Regions from separate parts of the Vibrio sp. Vb0937 genome, predicted to be linked through region 1. Evidence: predicted binding sites of a transcription regulator. Region 1 holds the regulator's gene; each other region holds the start of a gene.
What was found. Region 1 encodes CRP, which controls carbon source genes, mostly activating them, when cyclic AMP is high. Its sites were predicted from a motif close to TGTGANNNNNNTCACA; they were not measured.

Region 1 (3,358 bases):
AAACCGTCTGAGCAAACGCCATGGACGGGTGAATTGGCAATGAAGCTATGGGAAGAAGCCGGTCTGCCGAAAGGCGTGATTAACCTTGTTCAAGGCGCGAAAGAAACTGGTATCGCCCTCGCTGACGCTAAAGGCATTGATGGCGTACTGTTTACGGGTAGCGCGAATACGGGGCATGTATTACACCGTCAATTTGCTGGTCAACCGGGCAAGATGCTCGCACTAGAAATGGGTGGTAATAACCCGATGGTGATCTCTGATAAATATGGTGATTTGGATGCCACGGTTTACACCATCATCCAGTCAGCGTTTATCAGTGCTGGGCAGCGTTGTACGTGTGCTCGTCGTTTGTATGTGCCATTGGGTGAAAAAGGCGATGCGCTTATCACTAAGCTCGTCGAAGCGACACGCAATATTCGCGTAGACCAACCATTTGCAGAACCTGCGCCATTTATGGGACCGCAAATTTCGGTCGCGGCAGCCAAGTTTATTCTTGATGCACAAGCTAATCTACAGTCTCTTGGCGGTGAAAGCTTGATTGAAGCGAAAGCAGGAGAGGCGGCGTTTGTTTCTCCTGGCATCATTGATGTAACGAACATTGCTGAGTTACCAGATGAAGAATACTTCGGCCCACTTCTGCAAGTGGTGCGTTACGAAGGGTTAGACAAAGCCGTGGCGCTAGCAAACGATACGCGCTTTGGCTTATCTGCTGGTTTGGTCTCAACCGACGACCAAGAATGGGAATACTTCGTTGACCACATTCGTGCAGGTATCGTGAACCGTAACCGCCAGCTCACTGGTGCAAGTGGTGATGCGCCATTTGGTGGTCCGGGAGCGTCGGGTAACTTGCGCCCAAGCGCTTACTACGCAGCAGATTACTGTGCGTACCCAATGGCATCAATGGAAGGTCAAGAGACTGTCTTGCCTGCAACATTGAGTCCAGGTGTAGCGCTATAAGTTTTAATAATAGAGTCGCAACTATGCATTGCGGCTCACCTTGCCGGCGCATCATTTAGGTATGGGTTGTAGTGATCGTTGGCAGAACACGAAAAGTGAGCAAAGACTCGGAAAAGCGTGTTGACTGACTGGCATTTACCGTCACAGGTTGATGGTTGCTCGTTCATTATTCTGGACAACTTTTGTTGTGAACGAGCAGCCAACTTCCGCTTACCTTTAAACTCTACATCTCGTAACAAGGAGTCGTTATGACGCCCGATGTGTTATTTGAATCGCTATGGCAAGATTACATTCAACGTCTTTGCCCTTCGGCTGCTAAAGTGCATCAGCTGCTTCAAGAAGATGAGCCTCTGATTAATGATCATATAGCTTTACGTACCTTCAATATCGCGCCTCTTGGTATTGAAACTCTAGCTAAGCCATTTGTAGCTATTGGTTACAAGGCGTGTGGTGATTACGTTTTCGAAAGCAAAAAGCTGGTTGCTAAGCACTATGAGCACCCAGATCCGAAGCAACCTAAAGTCTTTATTAGTGAGCTAAAAGTTGAAGAGTGCTCGTCTGAGCTACAAGAGATTGTGAAAAATTTGGTGGCACAAGTCGATGCTGACAAGCTGAACGATAGCGCATTCTTACATGGTGGACGCTTGTGGGATTTAAGCTTTGCTGATTACCAAACGTTGGCTAAAGAAAGTGAGTACGCATCTTGGCTTGCGGCGCATGGTTACGGAGCAAACCACTTCACGGTGAGCGTTAACCAGCTCAATGAATATGAAGAAGTGAAGCAGGTAAACGATCATCTGCGTACCGCTGGGTTTACCATTAATGAAAATGGTGGTGAAGTGAAGGGCACTCCTGAGGTGTTGCTAGAGCAGTCATCGACCATGGCAGATAAAGTAGCGGTTCGTTTTAGCGAAGGCACTGAAATTATCCCTGGCGGTTTTTATGAATTTGCTAAGCGCTATCCGATGGAAAATGGTGATTTGTACCCAGGTTTCGTGGCCGCTTCAGCTGACAAAATCTTTGAAAGTACGAATGGCTAAGTTTTAGGGTTAACCTGTTAAGCTTACTCATTAGTGTTCGCTGCACCCTATCTCATTTGGTCATGAGTAAATAAAAAGCCACCAATGTTGCCATTGGTGGCTTTTATAATTTTGTTCGTGTCACTCTAGTTCGAGATTAACGAGTACCGTAAACCACGATGGTTTTACCGTGAGCAGAGATTAGGTTCTGCTCTTCTAGCATCTTCAAGATACGACCTACTGTCTCACGAGAACAGCCAACAATTTGACCGATTTCTTGACGAGTGATCTTGATTTGCATGCCGTCTGGGTGAGTCATTGCGTCTGGTTGTTTTGCAAGGTTCAGAAGCGTCTGAGCGATACGACCAGTTACGTCTAGGAACGCCAGGTCACCCACTTTTTGGCTAGTTACTTGAAGACGACGAGCCATCTGCGCAGAAAGACGCATTAGGATGTCTGGGTTTACTTGGATAAGCTGACGGAACTTCTTGAAAGAAATTTCAGCAACTTCACAAGGAGATTTAGCACGAACCCAAGCTGTGCGCTCTTGGTCTTCCTCGAATAGACCAAGTTCACCAATAAAGTCTCCTTGGTTTAGGTAAGAAAGGATCATCTCCTTACCTTCTTCGTCTTTGATAAGAACCGCAACAGAACCTTTAACGATGTAGTACAAAGTTTCTGCCTTTTCGCCCGCGTGAATTAGCGTGCTCTTTGAAGGGTACTTATGAATATGACAGTGTGAAAGAAACCACTCTAATGTTGGGTCGGTTTGAGGTTTACCTAGAACCATAATATCTCACTTCCTCTGCAGGGTACGCTTGCGCTATCCATATTTTAGCTAAGCCTGAATTAGGCCTACTAGAATAAGAGCACTTTTTATATGCTGCAAGCTCTCTTGTGTTTCGGTAAGAAATAGTATCCTTTTTCGAAAACGATTTCTTGATTTTAATCGTGCCATGATTGAGATTTTGTAAGCAAAACTGTGCACATGATCACGGTATGAAAAGTAAACATCTTCGCTGGCAGGTTTTTAGCCAATTTTCCCTGTTTCGATGAGCTGTTGTAGGATAGGCCGAACTATGAGCTCCATTGCAAAGCTCATCTTACCGCCGGGTACGACAATCGTGTTGTGGCGTGACATGAATGAGCCATCAATCATGGCCAGCAGATATGGGAAGTCGACATTCTTGATACCGCGTAGGCGAATCACCACAAAACTCTCATCCAAACTAGGGATGCCTTTTGCATTAAGTGGGTTGGAAGTATCAACGGTCGGTACGCGCTGGAAGTTGATGTGAGTACGAGAAAACTGCGGAGTGATATAGTTGAGGTAATCGTCCATGGATCGCACGATTGAGTCCATTACCGCTTCACGCGAATGG
Region 2 (3,358 bases), on a different contig from region 1:
TGATGAGAAGATCACGTGGCTGCGTAAGCTACTGGATTGGCAAGAAGAAATGTCTGACTCTGGCGAAATGCTCGATGAGCTGCGTAGCCAAGTCTTTGATGACCGTGTTTATGCCTTTACACCACGTGGTGATGTTGTCGATTTGCCAATGGGGGCAACGCCGCTAGATTTTGCCTATCACATTCACTCCGAAGTGGGACACCGTTGTATCGGTGCCAAAGTCGGAGGTCGTATTGTGCCGTTCACGCATAAATTACATATGGGTGACCAAGTCGAGATTATCACTCAGAAAGAACCTAACCCATCACGTGACTGGTTAAACCCATCATTAGGCTTCGTTCATTCTGGTCGTGCGCGTGCCAAAATTAACGCTTGGTTCCGAAAGCAAAGCCGTGAGAAGAACCTTGAAGCAGGTCGTGAAATCCTTGAGCATGAGTTAGCCAAAATTGGCGCAACGTTAAAAGATGCAGAGCATTACGCCCTCAAGCGGTTTAACGTCAAAACACCAGATGAATTGTATGTTGGGGTAGGTAGCGGTGATTTGCGCATCAACCAAATCATTAACCATATCAACGCGTTAGTTAACAAGCCAACGGCAGAGGAAGAAGACCAGCAAGCACTGGAAAAACTGCAAGAAGCAGAGCACAAATCACCAGCGCAAAGCCGACCGAAAAAAGACGCCGTCGTTGTAGAAGGTGTCGATAATCTAATGACGCACCTAGCGCGTTGCTGTCAGCCGATTCCAGGTGATGATATCTGTGGTTACATCACGCAAGGTCGCGGCATTTCAGTACACCGTAGTGACTGTGAACAGTTAGAAGAACTGCGCCATCATGCGCCAGAGCGTATCATTGATACTGTCTGGGGCAGCGGCTTCGTCGGGTCATACATCCTCACCGTCCGTGTTGAAGCGATGGAGCGAGGTGGTCTACTCAAAGACATTACGACACTGTTCGCCAACGAAAAGATCAAAGTGACCAGTATGAAGAACCGAGTCGATTACAGACGTCAACTTGCCATCATGGACTTTGACCTAGAAGTCACCAATATTGAGGTGCTTTCTCGTGTTTCGAAGCGTGTTGAGCAGATTAAGGATGTGATGACGGTGAAACGCCTCGGCTAAAATTCTCGTCATACTTGAAGCTGATAGCGTTGTTGCCTGCGCTCACTCCGGAGTGCCGGCCCAGGCTCATCACATAGGCGAGCTATGCTCAGGAGTCGCGAAAACTTGTTGCCTTGTCAAAGTAACAATTACTTAGTGAAAGCTGCTGAGAAAATATAATGTAGAAGGTGAGTGGTTTTGGCCGCTCACCTTTTTCTTTAGTAGAAAGGTTTAAAGGAACAAAAAATGAGTCATCCAATTGAACAATTAGAACAAATCATGGCGAAGTTGCGTGACCCAGAAAACGGTTGCCCTTGGGACTTAAAACAAACCTTTGACACCATCGTTCCGCATACAATAGAAGAAACCTACGAGGTGGTGGACGCGATTCAAAATCGAGATTGGCCCAATCTAAAAGAAGAGCTAGGGGATTTGTTGTTTCAGGTGATTTTTTACAGCCAGCTAGCGAAAGAGCAAGAGCTGTTCGACTTTTCGGATGTCGTCGAAACCGTGAACGAAAAACTGACTCGTCGCCACCCGCATGTTTTTTCAGATGTTGAGTTTGAATCTGACGAGGAAATTAACGCGAACTGGGAAGCGGAAAAAGCAAAAGAAAAAGCCCTAGTAGGCAAAGCGGAAGAAAGTATCCTAGACTCAATACCAAACTCTTTACCGGCACTTTCTCGTGCTACAAAAATTCAGAAAAAATGTGCAAAATTTGGGTTTGATTGGGATTCACTTGGCCCGGTTGTCGATAAAGTACGAGAAGAAATTGACGAAGTCATGGAAGAGGCACTGCAAGTTCAGCCCGATGAAGAGAAAGTTGAGTTGGAGCTCGGTGATTTGCTATTTGCGACTGTCAATTTGGCTCGCCACCTTGATAAAAACCCAGAAGTCGCGCTAGGAAAAGCAAACGTAAAGTTTGCGCGACGTTTTAAACAAGTTGAAGGCAAGGTTCAGCAGTCAGGCAAAGTACTTACAGATTGTTCTTTATCAGAACTTGACCATTTTTGGGATGAAGTAAAACAAGAAGAATCGAGGCAGAGGTAAACTGGCAGAATACATAATATAAGGTCAACTTGTTTGGTTACACGAAAACGGACTTTGGTTTGTCTTTGCTCACTTTGATTTGAAGCAAAAAATAAAAAATTACGGTGTGATAGATTTCACGTTGTGGCGGTAAGGAGCTTCTGGTATATTTATCTCCCGTCCAGAAGCACTCCATTTCCCTCATTCAACCAATTTCAGGTTAAACATGACGACAAATTACATTTTTGTTACTGGCGGGGTTGTATCCTCTCTAGGTAAAGGTATTGCAGCAGCATCTCTTGCGGCTATTCTAGAAGCTCGTGGTCTTAAAGTGACTATGATGAAGCTTGACCCTTACATCAACGTTGACCCGGGCACAATGAGCCCTACTCAGCACGGTGAAGTGTTCGTTACAGAAGATGGCGCAGAGACTGACCTTGACCTTGGTCACTACGAGCGTTTCATCCGTACCAAGATGACCAAGCGTAACAACTTCACTGCAGGTCGTGTTTATGCCGACGTACTTCGTAAAGAACGTCGTGGTGACTACCTAGGCGCCACTATTCAAGTTATCCCTCATATCACTAACGCGATCAAAGATCGCGTTATTGCAGGTTCTGAAGGCCATGATGTGGCTATCGTTGAAGTTGGCGGTACTGTTGGTGATATCGAATCACTACCATTTATGGAAGCGATTCGTCAGCTAGCTGTTGAGCTAGGCCGTGAGCGCGCAATGTTCATGCACCTAACACTTGTTCCTTACCTAGCGGCAGCGGGCGAAGTGAAAACTAAGCCGACGCAACACTCTGTAAAAGAACTTCTATCTATCGGTATTCAGCCAGACATCCTAGTTTGCCGTAGCGATCGCGTTATTCCTGCGAATGAGCGTAAAAAAATCGCACTGTTCTGTAATGTTCCAGAAAAAGCAGTAATTTCAATGAAGGATGTAGACTCTATCTACAAGATCCCTCAGTTGATTAAATCTCAAGGGCTAGATGACCTTGTGTGTGCTCGCTTTGGTATTACTGCTCCTGAAGCAGACCTTTCTGAATGGGAACAGGTTATCTACGAAGAAGCAAATCCTACTGGTGAAGTAACCATCGGTATGGTTGGTAAATACATTGAATTACCAGATGCATACAAATCTGTGAACGAAGCGCTTAAACACGCTGGCTTGAAAAACCGTCTAAGCGTCACAATTAAGTATGTAGACTCACAAGATATCGA
Region 3 (3,358 bases), on a different contig from region 1:
CCGTCGGTCGACGGTAACTTTGATCTCAAGTACGGCGAACACCGTAACGTACTAGCCATCATGCTGCTCGATTGGAAAGGGGTACATAAAGCGCCAACTTATCAAGAGCACCCAGAGGCTTTTAAATCGATACCTTACGGCTTAATGCCCAAGCCTTAGAAATAACAAAACCCGCCATTTAGGCGGGTTTTTAGTGTGTATCTTCAATCTAAATTAGAGAGAGATAAAAATGCCCGCTAAGCACGCACTCATCAGGTTAGCGAGTGTACCAGCAGCAACCGCTTTTAGGCCTAGACTTGCAACATCTTTGCGGCGCTCAGGTGCCATCACGCCGATAGAACCCAACTGAATCGCAATTGAGCCAATGTTCGCAAAACCACACAACGCAAAAGTGATAATAATTTGAGTATGCTCAGACAGTGTCGCTTTGTGCTGCACAAAATCGATAAACGCAACAAACTCATTCATCACCACTTTCTGACCAATGTATGAACCCGCAGCTAGGATTTCGTGGCTTGGCACACCAATCAACCACGCTAGAGGTGCAAACAAATAACCAAAAATCGCTTGTAGCGTTACGCCAGAGAAACCAAGTATCTCGCCCAAGTTTTCTAGCCCCGTGTTCACCATCGCGATAACACTCACGAAAGCGATAAGCATGGTACCAACAGCAACGGCAACTTTCATACCGCCCATGGCACCGCTTGCTAGCGCATCAATAACGTTACTTTCTTCTGATTTATCTAGCTCAATATTGTTGTAATCGCTTGGCGTTTGACGCTCAGGAACGATGATTTTTGCCATCATCAAACTACCTGGTGCTGCCATAAAGCTTGCCGCGATCAAGTATTTGAGGTCGACACCCAAACCAGCATAACCACCAAGCACACTGCCCGCCACTGAAGCCATACCACCAGCCATCACGGCAAACAGTTCAGAGCGAGTCATGTTAGAAAGAAATGGACGAATAAGAAGTGGTGACTCGCCTTGAGATAAGAAAATGTTCCCTGTTGCAACCAAAGACTCTGCTTTACTCGTACCCAAGAACTTCTGGATAGCGCCGCCAATAAATTGAATCACTTTTTGCATAATGCCCAAATAGTAAAGGGCGGAGATAAGAGCACTGAAGAAGATGATGATAGGAAGGACACGGATAGCGAAGATAAAGCCAGAAGAAGCGAGGTCACCAAAGAGGAATTTAATCCCTTCATCAGCAAAGCTGAGTAGCCCCGCGACACCATTACTTAAACTCGCCAGCGCCGCTTGACCCAACGGGAAATAGAGCACCAAAGCAGCAAACCCCATTTGTAGCATCAAGGCGCGAGATACAGTTTTCCAATTAATGGAAGAACGACCCTCAGAAAGTAGGAAAGCACAACCTAGCAGTGCAACAATACCAAATAGACTAAATAGAACACTCATGAGCTGGACCTACTAAACGTTGAAAAAGAAAAAAGAGCCAAAGGAATTGGCAGAAGAAAGGGACAACGCAGCGAGTGATAACTCACTTTTAGATCCAGAATGTAGACAGAACGAATAGTTCGACATCTTATTTTTACCTTATACAAGCAATTGAACGTAGCTGGTCCGGTCCGTGGGGTCATTCACTGCTGGCGAGCATGTTGCTTGGCCTGCTCCATGTGACGGCTTGTATGGGTAAGGGTCCTGAACAACTAAACCCTAATTCCCGCTTAAACGGGACGCAAGTATAGCCAACAAAAAGAGATATTCATCACATTTATTTACGCAAACGTTCAAGCGTTCAAAATTTAGGCAAAAGTACTCTTTTGTCGTCATACCATTAATAAAAGTAAGGGCATAAGGATAGGCGTTGATGGTAAAAAACATAAAAGTGACCAATAAATATGCAATCAAACTCGAAAGAGCCAAAATTCGTCATTTTGCTCTCGCCAACAGGTGGATTTTGGTTATAATTCGCGTTGCTTCTTTCGAGGCCTCTGAGTATTCAGAGCATCATGATGCCGAGATGGTGAAATTGGTAGACACGCTAGCATGAGGTGCTAGTGCCTTTGGTGTGAGGGTTCGAGTCCCTCTCTCGGCACCATTATCCTTCTTCCCTAATTTTGTTCGAGTGTAATGCAAAGTTCTAAGCAGGCAAGACAGTCTACAGATGCTAACCAACTTCTGAGTGAGCTTGCGGTTCACGCTTTATTACACCTGCACTTTAAAATTCACGCGTCCTCGCATGGCCTCTCCCTTAAAGAACGTAATGACTTACTTCAGAAATGGCTGAAACCAAAACTGAAGAGTAATCGCTATAAGCTGATTAAAAAGCCGTTAAAATCTTTGACTCAGCAGGCAAAAGGTGAGAACGGAAATCTGGAAGAATTACTCGAGCGCTGCGTCGGTGCAGACAAACCCAGAAATCCTCAACCCGATCTAGATAGCTACTTGCTGCTGATCAACGAGATTGAGAAGAAACTGGGGACTACCGTGTTATTATCGCGACCGGAAGACGTCGACTTATCTCACGACCAACACGGCTGTTTGCTGTGTGTGCTTTCTGAGAACTTAAATCAGCACTTCGATGATAATAACGCCCTAATCGCTCCTATTTCGATGCTGTTCCGCGGACCAATGAGTCAACGCTCACTTTTCCTTGGCAGCATTTACGCCAGTGGTACCTTCAATTATGAAGTGCAGTATCAAGACGACCAGTTCGTTCGCATCACATTAGAGTTAGCGTAACTGTAACGCTAAGAAATAAACGAATCGAAAAAGGCCGTGAAACTCGCGGCCTTTTGCTTATCTAGATTTAAACTTGAGTTAATCGATCTCTTTAAATCGAGCAGTAAAGTGGCGCAGCACTGGTGGCTCGTACTCGAAAGTGAGCCCTTTTAACTCATGTGCACGATTTTTCAGTTCGATAATCGCATCCGCAATGTAATCCATATGATCGTTTGTGTAGACACGACGTGGAATGGTCAAACGCATCAACTCAAGCTCTGACGCTTTTTGTTTACCCGTTTCCGGATCTCGACCAAGCAGCAACGATCCTATCTCTACTGCTCGAATACCCGCTTCCAAGTACAAAGCATTACACAATACCTGCGCAGGAAACTGATCCGCTGGAATATGTGGCAAAATCTTAGCGGCATCCACAAACACCGCATGACCACCCGTTGGGTATTGAATCGGAATACCGCCTTCACGTAAGCGCTCACCTAAGTATTGAACTTGGCTAATTCTATAGTGAAGAAAATCCTCGTCCGCGGCTTCATACAAACCGCGAGCGAGCGCTTCCATATCACGCCCAGCCATGCCGCCGTATGTCACAAATCCTTCCATGGGTACGCAGCGCGTCTGCACCGCCTGGAACAACTCCTTATGATCACGA
Region 4 (3,358 bases), on a different contig from region 1:
ATTGCAGGGCAATTCATTTGCCCATCGATTATGTAATATTCATTACGTGATTAAGAATCAAGCTTAACCACTATCCTGTGATTAATACATTATAGAGTTTCACCGCAAAACTGTAGCACCAAATGGAGCGCAAACGGTTTGTATCTCAAAATTTCCTAGCCCCTATTCCATTGACTGCGTAATACCTCGACTAAGGCAAACACCCGATGAAATTTTGGAGCCCGAAAAACGAAAAATGCCCCGCAGCAATCTCTTGCTACAGGGCATGATGTAAAACGGCGTCTATATATTAAGAACCGATTCTAATTATAGTGCTGCAAGGCTTAAGCAGAAGCCTGCAATTGTCGCTGCCATAAGGTTAGACAACGTACCTGCAAGAACTGCTTTAACACCCATGCGAGCGATGTCACTACGACGGTTTGGTGCAAGGCTACCTAGACCACCAAGTAGAATCGCAATAGAAGAAAGGTTCGCGAAACCACATAGTGCGAATGAGATGATAGCTGTTGTCTTCTCAGACATTACTTCACCAGTTGCCGCGATTACTTGAGCGTTTTCACCTAGGTATGGTGTGAAGTTCAAGTAAGCAACGAATTCGTTCACTACGATTTTCTGACCAATGAATGAACCAGCTGTTACAGCTTCTGCCCATGGAACACCGATTAGGAATGCTAGTGGAGAGAACGCGTAACCTAGAATTAGCTCTAGTGTTAGTTCTGGCATGCCGAACCAACCACCGATGCCACCTAGCATACCGTTGATTAGCGCGATTAGACCAACGAATGCGATTAGCATTGCACCTACGTTAAGCGCAAGTTGTAGACCAGAAGCCGCACCGCCCGCAGCTGCGTCGATTACGTTAACTGGTTTGTCGTCACCGCCGTCCATCGCTTCTTCGATACTTTCGTGAGGCTGGTCAGTCTCAGGGTGAAGGATTTTAGCGAACAGTAGACCACCTGGTGCTGCCATGAATGATGCCGCAACTAGGTACTCTAGTGGAACACCCATAGATGCGTAACCAGCTAGTACACCACCAGCAACAGAAGCTAGACCACCACACATTACCGCGAATAGCTCTGATTGAGTCATTTTTGGAACGAATGGACGAACAACTAGAGGTGCCTCAGTTTGACCTACGAAGATGTTAGCTGCAGCTGACATTGATTCCGCACGCGAAGTGCCTAGCGCTTTTTGTAGTGCGCCACCAAGAATCTTGATAACCCATTGCATAACGCCAATGTAGTAAAGAACTGAAATCAGTGCAGAGAAGAAGATCAGTGTAGGAAGAACACGGAATGCGAAGATGAAACCGCCGCCGCCGAATACTTCGAACATCTTGTCAGAAACAAGACCACCGAACAGGAATGATGAACCATCGTTACCGTAGTTGATAACGTTAGAAACACCTGAAGAGAAACCGTTTAGTAGATCACGGCCCCAAGGTACATACAGAACAAATGCACCTAATGCGAATTGGATAGCGAATGCGCCACCCACAGTTCTAAAGTTGATAGCTTTTCGGTTGTTAGAAAATGCCACTGCAATCGCAAGAAGCACTACCATACCGATTAGGCTCATAAACAGGCTCATAGTTTATGACTTCCTTATAAGTTATTTATTGGCGTGTTACAAAATGGAGCTATAAAGCGGGGGCAATTATACTCATGCAGAATCAATTAAAGTAATGCCAGCCTCACACTTTCCTATAAGATTCATGATTGATTCAACCAGCTTTGTGAGTTAATTCACAATAAGCAGGAAAACGTTTTCGATTTCAAACCACATCTTTAGATTTTATTCACATATCGAGAAAGCAAAATTGCTATTTTTCCACAGTTGAGAGGCAATCGATTGCTTTCGGCCGTTATGCAACTCTACGAGCTCATTAAAGACGTGAATGAGTTTGGCTGGGTGATTTGACTCCCCTTGATATCCAAGTATAGGCATATCTGGTGCGTCTGTTTCGATTACTAGGTTTTCGAGTGGTAATTTTTGAATTGCGTCGCGTGTTTTCTTGGCTCTTGGGTAGGTAATCGTTCCTCCTACACCGATAAAAAAACCTAATTTGACCCACTCCATGGCTTGCTGATAACTCCCAGAAAAAGCGTGTAGCACACCACCTCTAGGAAGATTCGCCGCTTTCACCATTTGAATGAGGCGATTGTGCGCTTTTCGGCTATGTAAAATAACTGGGAGTTCGAAGCGTCTAGCCAGCTCAAATTGAACTTCAAGTATCTTTTCTTGCAACTGTGGATCAACATCAATGGCAAAATCTAAACCACACTCTCCTATTGCCACGCACTGTGGCCCTTTTTGATTTAGATAGCCTTCTAGCTCTGTAAGGTGCTGCTCAACGTTATCTTCAAGAAAATACGGATGAAAGCCGAGCGCATAATACAAATTGGCATGTTGCTCTGCCAAAGTTTGAATACGAGCCCAGTTTTGCGGACCGACGGAAGGAATCAAAATTCTTGCGACGCCTTGCGTTTGAGCAAGCTCAAGTTGATGCGCAAAGTCATCTTGAAACACATCAAAATCAAAGTGGCAGTGCGTATCAAAGAGCTTCATCTTGACGCTTTTTATCTGTATCTGCGGGCAGAAAATCAGAGGATGGTTGGGCTTCACTCTTCTCTTCAGTTTGATGGGCAGGGTCTTTTCGATATGGGACACAACTGCGTTTCTGATCGGGAGTTAACCCCATATCTTTACACCAGTTGTCGTAACGCTTTAGCCCACGTTTAAACCAATTCATATCTTATCCTTATATAAAAACGCCCTTGGCTAAGTTTATAGCCAAGGGCGTTTTAAAATCTAGTTTGCGTTAAGGCTTACCCTAACCGCGCAAATTAGTGCTCGCGCGTCGCACGGAAATCAACGTCAGGGAAACGCTCTTTCGCTAAGTTTAAGTTAACCATTGTTGGAGCGATATACGTTAGGTTATCACCACCATCCAATGCTAAGTTCGCTTGATTCTTGCGTTGGAACTCATCCAGTTTCTTCGCATCACCACACTCAACCCAACGCGCAGTTGCAACGTTAATGCCTTCATAAATCGCTTCAACGTTATACTCAGACTTCAAACGAGCCACAACAACATCAAACTGAAGTACACCAACGGCACCAACGATCAGATCGTTGTTCTGTAGAGGACGGAATACCTGTACCGCACCTTCTTCTGATAGCTGAACCAAACCTTTGAGAAGCTGCTTCTGCTTTAGTGGATCTTTCAGGCGAATACGACGGAATAGTTCCGGAGCGAAGTTCGGAATACCAGAGAACTTCAGTGATTCACCTTGAGTAAAGGTATCACCAATCTGAATAGTGCCGTGGTTATGTAGACCAATGATGTCACCGGCGT

Region 2: a site for CRP is predicted at 2,258-2,273, ahead of R7P67_RS17320 (CTP synthase). Genes of this name have one in related genera too.
Region 3: a site for CRP is predicted at 1,494-1,509, ahead of R7P67_RS20915 (NupC/NupG family nucleoside CNT transporter). Genes of this name have one in related genera too.
Region 4: a site for CRP is predicted at 1,735-1,750, ahead of R7P67_RS08910 (NupC/NupG family nucleoside CNT transporter). Genes of this name have one in related genera too.

Annotation. Positions count from the first base shown of each region.
Region 1 is NZ_JAWOTK010000026.1:28,989-32,346, forward strand. Features, by position in the region: gene astD (succinylglutamate-semialdehyde dehydrogenase) at 1-957, shown strand, start outside; gene R7P67_RS19860 (DUF1338 domain-containing protein) at 1,206-1,997, shown strand; gene crp (cAMP-activated global transcriptional regulator CRP) at 2,134-2,766, opposite strand; gene R7P67_RS19870 (phosphoribulokinase) at 3,007-3,358, opposite strand, start outside.
Region 2 is NZ_JAWOTK010000016.1:60,486-63,843, forward strand. Features, by position in the region: gene relA (GTP diphosphokinase) at 1-1,123, shown strand, start outside; gene mazG (nucleoside triphosphate pyrophosphohydrolase) at 1,349-2,152, shown strand; gene R7P67_RS17320 (CTP synthase) at 2,358-3,358, shown strand, end outside.
Region 3 is NZ_JAWOTK010000032.1:1,047-4,404, reverse strand. Features, by position in the region: gene R7P67_RS20920 (DUF3541 domain-containing protein) at 1-159, shown strand, start outside; gene R7P67_RS20915 (NupC/NupG family nucleoside CNT transporter) at 214-1,422, opposite strand; tRNA gene R7P67_RS20910 (tRNA-Leu) at 1,982-2,065, shown strand; gene R7P67_RS20905 (DUF2913 family protein) at 2,098-2,709, shown strand; gene R7P67_RS20900 (tryptophanase) at 2,788-3,358, opposite strand, start outside.
Region 4 is NZ_JAWOTK010000004.1:131,114-134,471, reverse strand. Features, by position in the region: gene R7P67_RS08910 (NupC/NupG family nucleoside CNT transporter) at 307-1,590, opposite strand; gene R7P67_RS08905 (TatD family hydrolase) at 1,795-2,568, opposite strand; gene R7P67_RS08900 (DUF5363 family protein) at 2,555-2,752, opposite strand; gene prfC (peptide chain release factor 3) at 2,847-3,358, opposite strand, start outside.